DNA from 2 places in the Rothia sp. HMSC072B04 genome. Region 2 is predicted to be linked to the other one. Evidence: riboswitches for the same ligand, from Rfam matches in the RefSeq annotation. Region 2 holds a riboswitch; the other holds the start of a gene.
What was found. A riboswitch is a leader RNA that binds a small molecule or an ion and turns the genes downstream of it on or off. The one in region 2 is predicted to bind S-adenosylmethionine.

Region 1 (6,053 bases), on a different contig from region 2:
TCGTGGTCGGCTTCCTGATGATTCGCCAGGCCGTGAATATTGACTGGACCGACTGGGGTCTGGGTATTCCGGCGTTCTTGACCATTATTTTCATGCCGCTGTCGTACTCGATTGCGAACGGTATTGGTGCCGGCTTCGTGGCGTACACTTTCATTCGCTTGGTGCAGGGCCGCGGTAAGGACGTGCACTGGCTGATGTACCTGGTGTCCGCGGTGTTCGTGATCTACTTCGGTATGGGCATCATTAACGGCTGGACTAGCTAAGTCCAACAGTCTACATATTTGCTGAAGGCAGGTTCCTGATGCGGCTGAGAATGTAAGTTTTCAAGCTGCCGAAGGGCCTGCCTTTGGCGTATCTGGTTCGCTCTTGCATGTTCCTTATCGCTTCCGGGTGCGAGAAAATCATGGCAGAATCATTCCGTTTTCGGTATGATTCTGCCATGATGTCCGTTCAAGAGTATGCTCAAAAAGCTAAGGTTTCAGAGCGAAGCGTGCGCGCCCGCTTAGAACGTGGAATGCTTCAAGGTCGTAAATTGGGAAGCCGCTGGGTTGTCGACGCTCTTCCCGCTGCGCACCGCAGTAATGCTGGCCGTCCTATTTCCTTCGATGCATTCAACGCTTTGGCGCGTTACTGCGATGGTCAGTCATCTGTTCTATCTGCTGAGGAACGCCGCAGGGCAAAAGAACGCGCCTCAGCAATTCAGGTGCAAGGACCTGCGTCTGTTGAGCGATACCGAGCTCGCCGCGGTCTGAAAGTGCATCATCTGCAGGCTCCTCCCGCTGAAATTCCTGCAATTTTGGAAGACTCTGCATTGTCGCTTACCGGCATTAGTAGCGATATTTCTCAGGTGTACGGCTCAATGGTTGATGCATATATCTCGCATCAGGATTTAGAGAACATTATTTTTCTGTACAATCTGGTTCCGGCGTCCGCAGGTTCAGCGAATGTTATCTTGCGTGAATGCGATGAGCCGCCCCATATTCTGCCCCTGCATGTGGCGGTAGATCTTCTAGATTTGGGGGATCCGCGAAGTTCTGCTGAGGCAGAGCGCATTCTTCAAAATTCTGTTTTCAAGAAAGCGTCTTAGTCATGACCGCATCCCCTATTTTGATTCCTGCTATTGGGGCAGAGCGTGCCTCTTGGCTTGGTCTGGCTGATATCTCAGACTGACTTTAAAAATCTTCTAAAAGACAGAAGCTAACTAAAACAAAGAATGGCAGAATCGTTCCGGTTTCGGAATGATTCTGCCATTTCTTTATCTGCCCACCCGCACTCAGCATGTACGAGAGGCAAGGAAAGTGACGAGACTTAGCGGACGTCTCCATCCACGTAGAACCAGGCGCCGCCCACCTTCTCAAAGCGCGACAGCTCATGCATGCTGCCCTTCACCCGCTCCTCCGCAGGGACACCCGGCACCGAACGGTAATACGCAACGAACTCCACCGTACCGGACGCATCAAACGGGCCACCCGAAGCACCCAGAATATCCAGGCGATACCAGCGGATATCATCCTCCAACTCCAAGGCGGGCGGGCGAGTACTCGGATGCCAGCTCGCCAGCAGATACGCCGCATCCCCAGTCGCAAACGCGGTAAAACGCGAGCGCATCAGCTGCTCCGGCGCGGGAGCAGTCAACGTGCCGGAGGCGGCAAACTCGCCCAGGAACCTGCCGCAGCAGGCGCCGTACACCTCGCCGCTCGAGCAGGGGCAGCGGTCATCATGGTTCAGTTCAGTCATGCCACCCAGTATAAAGAACGCGCCGCATCAAAAAAGCACCGCATGAAGAAACGCCCGCTCTGCCGAGGATACAAATCCTCCAGCAGAACGGGCGTTCTTGTTTTCAATCGTTAAGTTTGAGCGAACCTACACGGTACGCATCAGCGGCAACGCTTATTCAGCGATTGCGCGAGCCGGGGTGTCAGCAGCCGAAGGCTTGCCCACGTATGCGCCGCGGTACTTAGCAGCCGGGTGGGAGTCAGCAACCTTGGTGTGGCCCTTACCGAAGATGTTCTCACGCAGGGTGTTGCCTTCGTACTCGGTGCGGTAGCGGCCGCGCTTCTGCAGCTCGGGAACAACGTACTCGATGAAGTCCTCGAACGAACCCGGGGAGACGTGGTAAGCCAGGTTGATGCCGTCCAGGCCACCCTCGTCGATCCAACGCTCCAGCTCGTCAGCAACCTGAACCGGGTCACCAACAATGACCTCGCCCATGCCGCCGAGGGTGGTGTGCTCAGCGATGTCCTTGCGGGTCCACTTCTTGTCCTTCGCCTGCAGGGTGAAGGGGGTCAGGAAGGACTGAATCGACTCGGTCTGCACGTAGTTCAGGACCTCGTCCTCGTCGAACTGGGACAGGTCAACACCGGACCATCCGCCGACAATAGCCTGTGCAGAGTCGAGGTTCACGTACTTCTTGTACTCCTCGTACTTTGCCTTTGCCTTCTCCTCGGTCTCATCCACGATGACGGAGAGCATTGCGAGGATCTTGACGTCGTCGCGGCTACGGCCCTGCTCCTCGGCAGCGGCGCGAATACGGTCGGTCACAACGCGGGTCAGGTCCGGGCGCAGGGCGCTGATGAACACAGCCTCAGCGTGCTTACCGGAGAACTTCTGACCGCGGCTGGATGCGCCAGCCTGGAAGATCACGGGGGTGCGCTGCGGGCTCGGCTCGGTCAGGGAGATGCCGGGCACGGAGAAGTACTTGCCCTTGTGGCCAATCGGGTGGACCTTGGAGGGGTCGGCGTAGATGCCGCGCTCGCGGTCCTTGACGACTGCGCCGTCTTCCCAGGAGCCTTCCCACAGCTTGTAGCAGACATCCAGGAACTCGTCAGCGATCTCGTAGCGCTCGTCGTGCGGGATCTGGGTGGGCAGACCCTGGTTCTCAGCAGCCGAAGGCAGGTAAGAGGTCACAACGTTGAAGCCGACGCGGCCCTCAGTGAGGTGGTCGAGGGAGGCGTAGCGGCGAGCCAGAGTGTAGGGCTGCTCGAAAGTAGCGGCAGCAGTCACACCGAAGCCGAGGTGCTCGGTCACTGCAGCCATTGCAGAAATCTGGGTTGCGGGGTCATTCACGGGAACCTGAGCGGCACCCTCAATGGCGGGAGCGGCAGAGTTCTTGTACACGTCGTAGATGCCGACAACATCAGCGATGAACACGGCGTCGAACAGGCCGCGCTCAAGGGTCTTAGCCAGGTCAGTCCAGTACTTGATGGTGTTGTACTCGGTTGCGCGGGAGCGCGGGTGACGCCAGAGGTCGAAGCTCTGGTGACCGATGCAGGTCATTTCGAATGCGTTAACTACGATGCGCTTCTTCTGCTCAGCCATCGATTTTCCTTTCGCGAATGATCGGGGACGATCGGGTTTGTACCCTGCACCCCGCGCGCCGCCTCCTTCTTGCCTTCTGCGTTCGGTGGTGGCCTTCGTGCAGGTGGCGCGTTCGCGCCGTACTTGCCTCTTTTCGTTGAGGCCAGATCATCATCTGGGGCACCCCGCTACGGGAGAGGGTTGCCGCCCGGCTAGCCAGAGCTTAGCGCCGGGACTCATGATCTCGTGGTTTGAGTGTACGGGGCGCGCGGGAGGGAGGTCACGTTTGTGACGAAAAAATCTTTTTGTGACGTGGAACCGAAATATTTCGTGATAAATGCGAAATATACGGTCATAGAAATTCATACGCGCCCGCCGGGTTGATTGAGGCACGCCACAGCCCATAGGGTGGGAGAAGCAAACCATCCAGAGCGACTGAGAGACCTGGCTCCACGACGTCGCAGCAACCGACACGGATTCTTCCGCCCCCGGTGCTAACGCCAGGAACGATGGAAGTGACATGACACTCAACAGTGCAGTAACTGACGTACCCACCAGTGAAAAGAACGGCCGCCGTGCCGTATCCACCGCCGCCGTCCCCTTGAGCTTTGAAGACGTCGGACAGTCTTTCCCCGTGCCCGGCGGAACCCACGAAGTTCTTCGCGGAGTCTCCTTCACCGCAGCCCCCGGCGAGATTATCTCCGTCATCGGATCCTCCGGATGCGGCAAATCCACCCTCCTGCGTGCAGCAGCAGGCCTGAACCGCATCACCGCAGGTACCGTACGTATCGGCGAGAAGGCAGTGACCGGCCTCGACCCCCGCGTAGCTATCGGCTTTCAGGAACCGCGTCTGCTCCCCTGGCGCACCGTCGCCGACAACGTGGCGCTCGGACTGCCGCAGGGCACCAAAAAATCTGAAGGCACAGCATCCGTAGCGCGCCTGCTCGACCTGGTCGGCCTGGGCGAATACGCAACCCACCGTCCTAAGGAAATTTCAGGCGGTATGGCTCAGCGCGTGTCCCTGGCGCGAGCGCTCGCACGCAACCCCGGCGTGCTGCTGCTCGACGAGCCCTTCGGTGCTCTGGACGCGCTGACCCGCATCAACATGCAGGATTTGCTGTTGGACGTGCACCGTCAGGACCCGACCACGATTCTGCTGGTCACCCACGATGTGGAAGAGGCGCTGTACCTCTCTGACCGGGTTATTGTTCTCGGTAAGGACACCCCGGAGGCGCCCGCCACCATCCAGCGCATTGTGACCGTTGACCGTTCTCACCCGCGTGACCGCGCCGATGCAGAGATCACGGCGCTGCGTAGCGAACTGCTGGCTGAGCTCGGCGTGGAAGATAACGCCTAAATCTGCAGGCAACACCAACGCCGCCGCATTTCATCTCATCACCACACATCATCATCTTCAGAAGCGAAAAGATTTCATCATGACTTACTCCCCGTCTCGCCGTACCGCCCTCAAGTCCCTTGCCGCAGCCGCCGCTTTTGCTACTCTGCTCAGCGCCTGCGCCGGTGAAGGTTCCGGTTCCGCTAACGCCTCCGGTGCTGCCGGTGGTGGCAATCAGAACACCGTGACCATTGACTACGCGACCTACAACCCGCTGTCCCTGATTATCCGCAAGAAGGGTTGGCTTGAGACCGCCCTCGCCGCGGAGGGTAAGAAGGTTGAGTGGGTCAAGTCGGCTGGTTCGAACAAGGCGAATGAGGCGCTGCGTAGCGGCAATATTGATGTTGGCTCGACCGCCGGTTCGGCGGCGCTGCTGGCACGCGCTAATGGCTCCCCCATCAAGGTCATTAGCCTCTACTCGCAGCCGGAGTGGTCGGCGCTGGTGACCCGCAAGGATTCGGGCATCACCAAGGTTGCGGACCTGAAGGGTAAGACCGTTGCCGTGACCAAGGGTACCGACCCGTACTTCCTGCTCCTGCAGGCACTCAAGCAGGAGGGTATTTCCGCTTCGGACCTGACCATTCAGAACCTGCAGCACGCCGACGGCCGCACCGCCCTGGATAACGGTCAGGTCAACGCGTGGAGCGGTCTGGACCCGATCATGGCTGCCGCCGAGGTGGAAAGCGGCGACGTGCTCTTCTACCGCAACCTGAACTTCAACACCTACGGATTCCTGAACGCGACCGAGAAGTTCATTCAGTCCAACCCGACCGCCGCACAGACCATCGTGGACGTGTACGAGTACGCTCGCGCCTGGGCTAAGAAGAACCCCGAAGAGGCAGTGAAGATTGTCGAGGAGGAGTCCGGCATTAAGCACGAGACCGCCCAGGTCGTCATGGAGCGCACCCACCTGGATATCGACCCGGTTCCGGGCGCTAAGCAGGTTGAGGTTCTCAAGGGTGTCGGCCCGATTCTGGTCGAGTCCGGCGACGTTCCCTCCCAGTCCGACGTGGACAAGGCACTGAACAGCATCGTGGACGACCAGTTCGCAAAGAAGGCTGACAGCGCAGCCGTCGAGAAGATCGCAAAGGTGGTTGAGAAGTAATGACCGCCGCAACGGTTACCGCCGCCTCCAGCGCTCGCGCTGAGCGTGCCGAGAAGCGTGTCTCTTCCGTGAAGCTGCCGTCGAACCCGTTCGCCGGTAAGCAGTACCTGGGTTTGATTCTTCCCCTGGCACTGATTGCTCTCTGGTACATTCTGAGCACCAACGGCGTGTTCACCCAGGTTCAGCTGCCCTCCCCCGACCGTGTGGTCAGCGCCGGTGTTGAGCTGGCGCAGCGCGGCGAGTTGGGCCGCCACG
Region 2 (6,053 bases):
AACATTTGCCAACATGTTGTATTTACTCTCAGAAGAAGCACCCTTATACGTTATGCTCCCCTGGGCAATTGGTGTAATTCCAAGAATTGCATTTATTAGCGTTGTTTTTCCCGCGCCCGAGGCACCAACTACTGCAATCATTTGATTATTCATCAGCTCAAGATTAATATCTTTAAGCGCAAAAGACGACGAGCCCTCATACTGAACGGATACATCTTTGCATATAATTTTTGAAATATTTTCATGGTTAGGGTTAGAAGTTTTTATCTCAGAAACATGGTCGTAAGTATCAGAGTCGCATACCCTTCGGAATTGCTGAACAGATAATGCTCCATTAATAATCTGACCAAATGAATATCCCACCTCTTGGGTCGCATCAACACAGGCAATGATTCCAATCAGCGATCCGGCCACATACGATATATTGGCGCCTGAATCCACAAGGAAGTACAGGGACGCAAAAAGTAAGACAGAGCAGAGTAGCCCTGCAACTATGGAGATGATTCCTCTAACACTTTCAAGGCTCAATTCCCTACCGGCCGCCCGGCGTCGCCAGGACGCTACGCGTTGCGAGAAAAATCGGGAGGCTCTCATGAGGTGAAGTTCTTGGGCTCGACTCTGAGCCATCAGATTGTCTAGATAGTAGTTCTCTACCCGATAGTCCTCGTACATTAGGGTGTATATAGCGTAATCACGTTTAGCGAGGATTACCATTGCAATAGATAGGGGTAGTGAACACAGTGCCGCAAAAATTGCTGCCACAATGCTGACGTTCGCGATATTAAGACAGAGAAGTAACACCATTGCGAAGGCACTCACCAGTGTCATAACTGACATGGTGTGAACCTGCAATTCCTGTTTCGATATTGCCTCTCTAGCAGCACGTATATCTTCCTGTGATTTTGTGCTACCTATATCAGATAACGGAAATGTAGATAACCTGTTATTTAACATGCAGTGAACCCGATAGTTCACCTTTGATTTGAGGATGAGCATGTTACTTATGACCCAGCGTTTAGCAATGATATTAATTCCGACAACAAGGGCAAGAGCAACGATATAAATCCAGGCCGCGCCACCATTTGAACCGCTCAAGGCTGATACTGTATTACCAATCAGCAGGGACTGACTCAAGGGAATGCAGGCAATGACGGCTAGCGATAGGGCGACGCTCACCAGGGTCGCGGGACAGGTTTTCCATGCTAGGCGGAAGGACCAGAGTATAGAAGAAAATAGCTTTTTCATTCTCACCACGCTCACAAAGTCATACTGAACTCATCTTTGAGCCCTACAACTCCTCGATGAGCGACATTGAAACACTACCCGTGCCTCATTAGTTACCCTACTCCTCATTGAAATATAAAACACACATATTTGCGCGTGTCCAAGAATATTAAGCAGATATATCTGTGATATTTTCAGGCATCCAGGGGTCAACCGACAGCCCTACCCGCAACGCCCCCAGCCGCCCTTCGTCATAGTCAGTCATATTAAGTTCATATTTCTCCCCAATGTCATGTCCAGAAATATTAGGACATCAACCGCCGCATCCCTTGCACACCCTCGGAGGCAGTGGGTAGAGTGAAAGCGTTATCTATCAAGAGCGACCGAGAGATCTGGCTCGTAGACGTCGCAGCAACCTCGCCAGTATCCCCCACCGTCACGGTGCAGGGTACGGACAAGGTGCTCCCGCCAGAACCGATAGAGAAGAATACCCTTCGGCACCCCTTGATGATGTGCACCCGCAAACCGGTACAGCGCATCCTGCAGAAGAATTCACGCACCCTCCCGGTGCGTATCTATCGGGTGAACACGAAGGAAGGTTATGACGACAGTTCACCCGGCTCTTTCTTTTGAGCTGTTCCCACCCCGCTCACACGCAAGCTGCGAGTCGCTACTCCACACCATTGCGGAGCTTGAGGGCACCAACCCCGACTACGTGTCGGTCACCTACGCCGGTGACGCGAAGCGCCGCCAGAAGACCTTGGCGCTGCTCGACCACCTGGTGCATGAAACCTCCCTCACCCCGCTGGCTCACCTGATTTGTGCAGGCCACTCGGTGCATGAGCTGGAGCGTGCGGTCCGCCTGATTCTGGGTCTGGGCGTGCGCGGTTTCCTGGCTCTTCGCGGTGATATTCAGGAAGGTCAGGTTTCTGAACTTCCTTTCGCCCGCTACCTGGTGGAGCTGATTCGCCGCGTGGAGCGTGAAGATTTCGCTCACCTGGCTGCTGGCAAGGTGTCGATCGGTGTGGCGGCGTACCCGCAGAAGCACCCCGAGTCGGCATCCCTGCTGCAGGATATTGAGATTCTGCTGTCCAAGCAGCGTGCCGGCGCGGATTTCGCGATTACTCAGGTGTTCTTTGAGGATGAGCGCTACAGCGCCCTGGTCGATTCGGCGCACCTGGCAGGTGTGGATATTCCGATTATTCCGGGCATCATGCCGGTAACCTCGCTGAAGCGGTTGCAGAATCTCTGCCAGATGGCGGGCATGGAAGTCCCGACGGACCTCGCCTACGCCCTAGAGACGGCGACCAGCAACGCAGAGTTGCACCGCATCGGTGTTGAGTACGCGTTGAACCAGTGCCGCACCGTGATGGACGCGGGCGCGCCGGGTCTGCACTTCTTCACCTTCAACGAGCATGCGGCGGTTCTGGACGTTCTGGATCAGCTGGATTTGCCGCGGTACAGTAACCGTTTCTCTCAGTCGCTGAGCGAACTGGAATACGTCTAAACACCCCCCGCCTCAACCCATAACGCTCCTTGTCGGATGCGTTTCCATTTTCTCCCCCACAAATATTCCGGGAGTTGTTGAGTCCTCCGTTTCACCACCCACAGTCGGGTGGTAAAACGCCGGAACCGACTCCCACATCTATCCCCAGTAAAGGAATAACTATTATGTCGAACACCGCATTCCCCGCCGCAACCATTGTTGGCTACCCCCGCGTGGGCCGCTTCCGTGAGCTGAAGAAGGCTCAGGAGGCTTTCTGGAAGGGCAAGGCAACCCTGCAGGAGCTGCAGGACACCGCCGCTGACGTGCAGCGCACCTACTTCGAGCGCGTGACCGCTGCGGGTCTGAAGGCTGACAACTACTCGATTCCGGCAACCTTCTCCTACTACGACCAGGTGCTTGATGTGGTTCGCCTGTTCACCCTGGTTCCCGAGCGTCTGGCTGAGGCTAAGGATGCACGCGGCCTGCTGGATCTGCCCGGCTACTTCGCACTGGCGCGCGGTACCGAGACCCTGCCTCCTCTGGAGATGACTAAGTGGTTCGACACCAACTACCACTACCTGGTGCCTGAGATTGGTGCCGGTACCGAGATTAAGCTGAACCTTGAGGCTATTGACGAGCAGCTTGAGGTTGCAAAGCAGGCTGGCGTGAAGGTTCGCCCGCAGATTGTTGGCCCGCTGACCCTGCTGCTGGGCGCTAAGGCTGAGCAGGGTTCCGCTGAGGACTTCTCCCCCGTTGACCGTCTGGATGAGTTCGTTGCCGCTTACGCTCAGGTGCTGGAGCAGCTGGCTGAGCGCGGTGTTGAGTGGGTTCAGCTGGATGAGCCGGGCCTGACCGTGGACCGTGCCGACAACGCGAAGGTTGCCGAGCTGGCCGAGCGCACCTACCGCGCCCTGGCTGCCGGCGAGAAGCGCCCGCAGATTCTGGTGACCAGCCCCTACGGTTCCCTGCGTGAGAACCTGCCGGCACTGCTGGGTACCGGTATTGAGGCGCTGCACCTTGACCTGGTGCACGGTGTGTACTCGAAGGCTGAGCTTGAGTCCGTTTCTGCTGCTGGTGTGCACCTGGTTGCCGGTGTTGTGAACGGCCGTAACGTGTGGCGTGCTGATGTTCGTGCCGCACTGAAGACTCTGGAGGCGCTGCCCGGCGCATCCGAGGGTGCCGTGTCTGTGGCTTCCTCGACCTCCCTGCAGCACGTGCCGCACGACCTGGCTCTGGAAGACCCCGCCGAGGTTCCCGTGGACGGCCTGGCATTCGCTGACCAGAAGGTTGCCGAGATTGCTCTGCTGGCTCGTGGCCTGGCTGAGGGTGAGGCTGCTGTTGAGCCGGAGCTGAAGGCTGCTGACGAGGCGCTGGCTCGCTTCGCCGCTGACCCGCGCAAGCACAACGACGAGATTCGTGCCCGCGCCGCAGCTGTGACTCCCGAGGACTTTGACCGCCCGACTATTGACGTTCGCCGCGCGGCTCAGGCTGACCTGAACCTGCCGAAGCTGCCGACCACCACCATCGGCTCCTTCCCCCAGACCGCTGAGATTCGCCGCCGCCGTGCGGAGGCTCGTGCGGGCAAGATTTCCGCTGAGGAGCTGAACGGCTTCCTGCGTGACGAGATTGCTTCGGTCATCAAGTTGCAGGAGGAGCTGGGCCTGGACGTGCTGGTTCACGGTGAGGCCGAGCGTAACGACATGGTTCAGTACTTCGCTGAGAACTTCGACGGCTTCGCAACCACCCGCCACGGCTGGGTTCAGTCCTACGGTTCGCGTTGCACCCGCCCCTCGATCCTGTTCGGTGACGTGAAGCGTCACGGTGAGGGCCTGCGCGGTGAGGCGTTCACCGTTCCGTGGAGCTCCCACGCACAGTCGCTGAGCGACAAGCCGGTCAAGGGCATGCTCACCGGCCCGGTGACGATTCTGGCGTGGTCCTTCGTGCGTGACGACCAGCCGCGCCGCGAGACCGCTAACCAGGTGGCTCTGGCTCTTGCCGACGAGATTGCCGACCTGGAGCAGGCGGGCATCCGCATCATTCAGGTGGACGAGCCGGCTCTGCGTGAGCTGCTGCCCCTGCGCCGCGATGAGCAGCCGCAGTACCTGGACTGGTCGGTGAACTCCTTCCGCCTGGCAACCAGCGCGGTGAAGGATTCCACTCAGATTCACACCCACCTGTGCTACTCGGAGTTCAACGAGATTATCGACTCGATTAACGCTCTGAACGCCGACGTAACCAGCATCGAGGCCGCCCGCTCGCACATGGAGCTGCTGGCTGATATTCCGGAGAGCTTCGTTTCCGGTCTGGGCCCCGGCGTGTGGGACATCCACTCCCCGCGTGTTCCTTCGCAGGATGAGATTGAGTCCCTGCTGAAGGCTGCGATTGGTTACGGCACCATTGCTGACCTGTGGGTGAACCCTGACTGTGGTCTGAAGACTCGTGATTACGAGGAGACCAAGCAGTCTCTGCGTCACCTGGTGGACGCCACCAAGGCGATTCGCGCATCCCTCTAGGAGGCGCCTATTGGTTCCGCTGCCTGCTGCGGGTTGACCGGATGATGGTTTGCTCGCGGTAACCTGCGGCAGGTGGCGGCTGTTCGGCTTCGTGCCGGTATGCGTACCGACTGTATGCCGAGCTTTTGGGGATAGATAACGAGCCCGCCCGTACGGTTTTTCTTCTGCACCGTGCGGGCGGGCTTTTCTGTGCTGTTTTTGGGCGCCGATTTAGTGGCATCCAAGTGGTTTTCTTTTTGAACTTAGGGTATAAATTACTCTAAATTTAAGTGTGGTCTGACCAAAACACATACTTACTCAACAAAGAAAGTATTTATATTCACTGCATCATCTGTGGCGCTGTTGCCCAGTAGACAGATATACATCACACAGATTTAGCACTTCCCTGTAATTCCGGGGTAAAAACAGTATTAATAGAATAATCACTCTGAATATCTGTTCACCATAGTGAACATTCTACTGAAAACTTTTCCAGCAGATTAGCATTTTTATAAGCCGCCGTTTTTAGAATTCCAGCATGACTACTACCACTTCATCAAAGAAGAAGAAGGGTTCTACACCCCGCTGGCTCGCTATTCCGGCACCCAAGCCCCAGCTCAGCGAAGCAGAAGTTAATGCGAAGTACCCGCGCATGCGCCTACAGGTCTTCATGGGTATCTTCATCGGTTACGCGACCTTCTACCTGATTCGTAACAACGTCCCGCTGGTCACCCCGATTCTGACCAAGGAACTTGGCTTCAGCAACGCAGCAATTGGTGCGCTGTCCACCGCACTGCTGCTCGCTTACGGCTTCAGCAAGTTCTTCACCGCAATGATTTCTGACCGCTCGA

Region 1: linked by a shared signal. The riboswitch ahead of HMPREF2928_RS08805 (ABC transporter ATP-binding protein) and the one ahead of HMPREF2928_RS00080 (methylenetetrahydrofolate reductase) in region 2 are both predicted to bind S-adenosylmethionine.

What each region holds. Positions count from the first base shown of each region.
Region 1 covers NZ_KV813815.1:119,248-125,300, forward strand. Annotated here, with positions in the region: gene HMPREF2928_RS08785 (NCS2 family permease) at 1-263, shown strand, start outside; gene HMPREF2928_RS08790 (hypothetical protein) at 404-1,087, shown strand; gene HMPREF2928_RS08795 (YchJ family protein) at 1,309-1,737, opposite strand; gene HMPREF2928_RS08800 (LLM class flavin-dependent oxidoreductase) at 1,891-3,318, opposite strand; SAM riboswitch class IV at 3,433-3,541, opposite strand; SAM riboswitch class I at 3,717-3,813, shown strand; gene HMPREF2928_RS08805 (ABC transporter ATP-binding protein) at 3,818-4,654, shown strand; gene HMPREF2928_RS08810 (aliphatic sulfonate ABC transporter substrate-binding protein) at 4,734-5,798, shown strand; gene HMPREF2928_RS08815 (ABC transporter permease) at 5,798-6,053, shown strand, end outside.
Region 2 covers NZ_KV813783.1:20-6,072, forward strand. Annotated here, with positions in the region: partial or broken gene HMPREF2928_RS00075 (ATP-binding cassette domain-containing protein) at 1-1,245, opposite strand, end outside; SAM riboswitch class I at 1,592-1,708, shown strand; gene HMPREF2928_RS00080 (methylenetetrahydrofolate reductase) at 1,826-2,731, shown strand; gene metE (5-methyltetrahydropteroyltriglutamate--homocysteine S-methyltransferase) at 2,896-5,223, shown strand; gene HMPREF2928_RS00090 (MFS transporter) at 5,741-6,053, shown strand, end outside.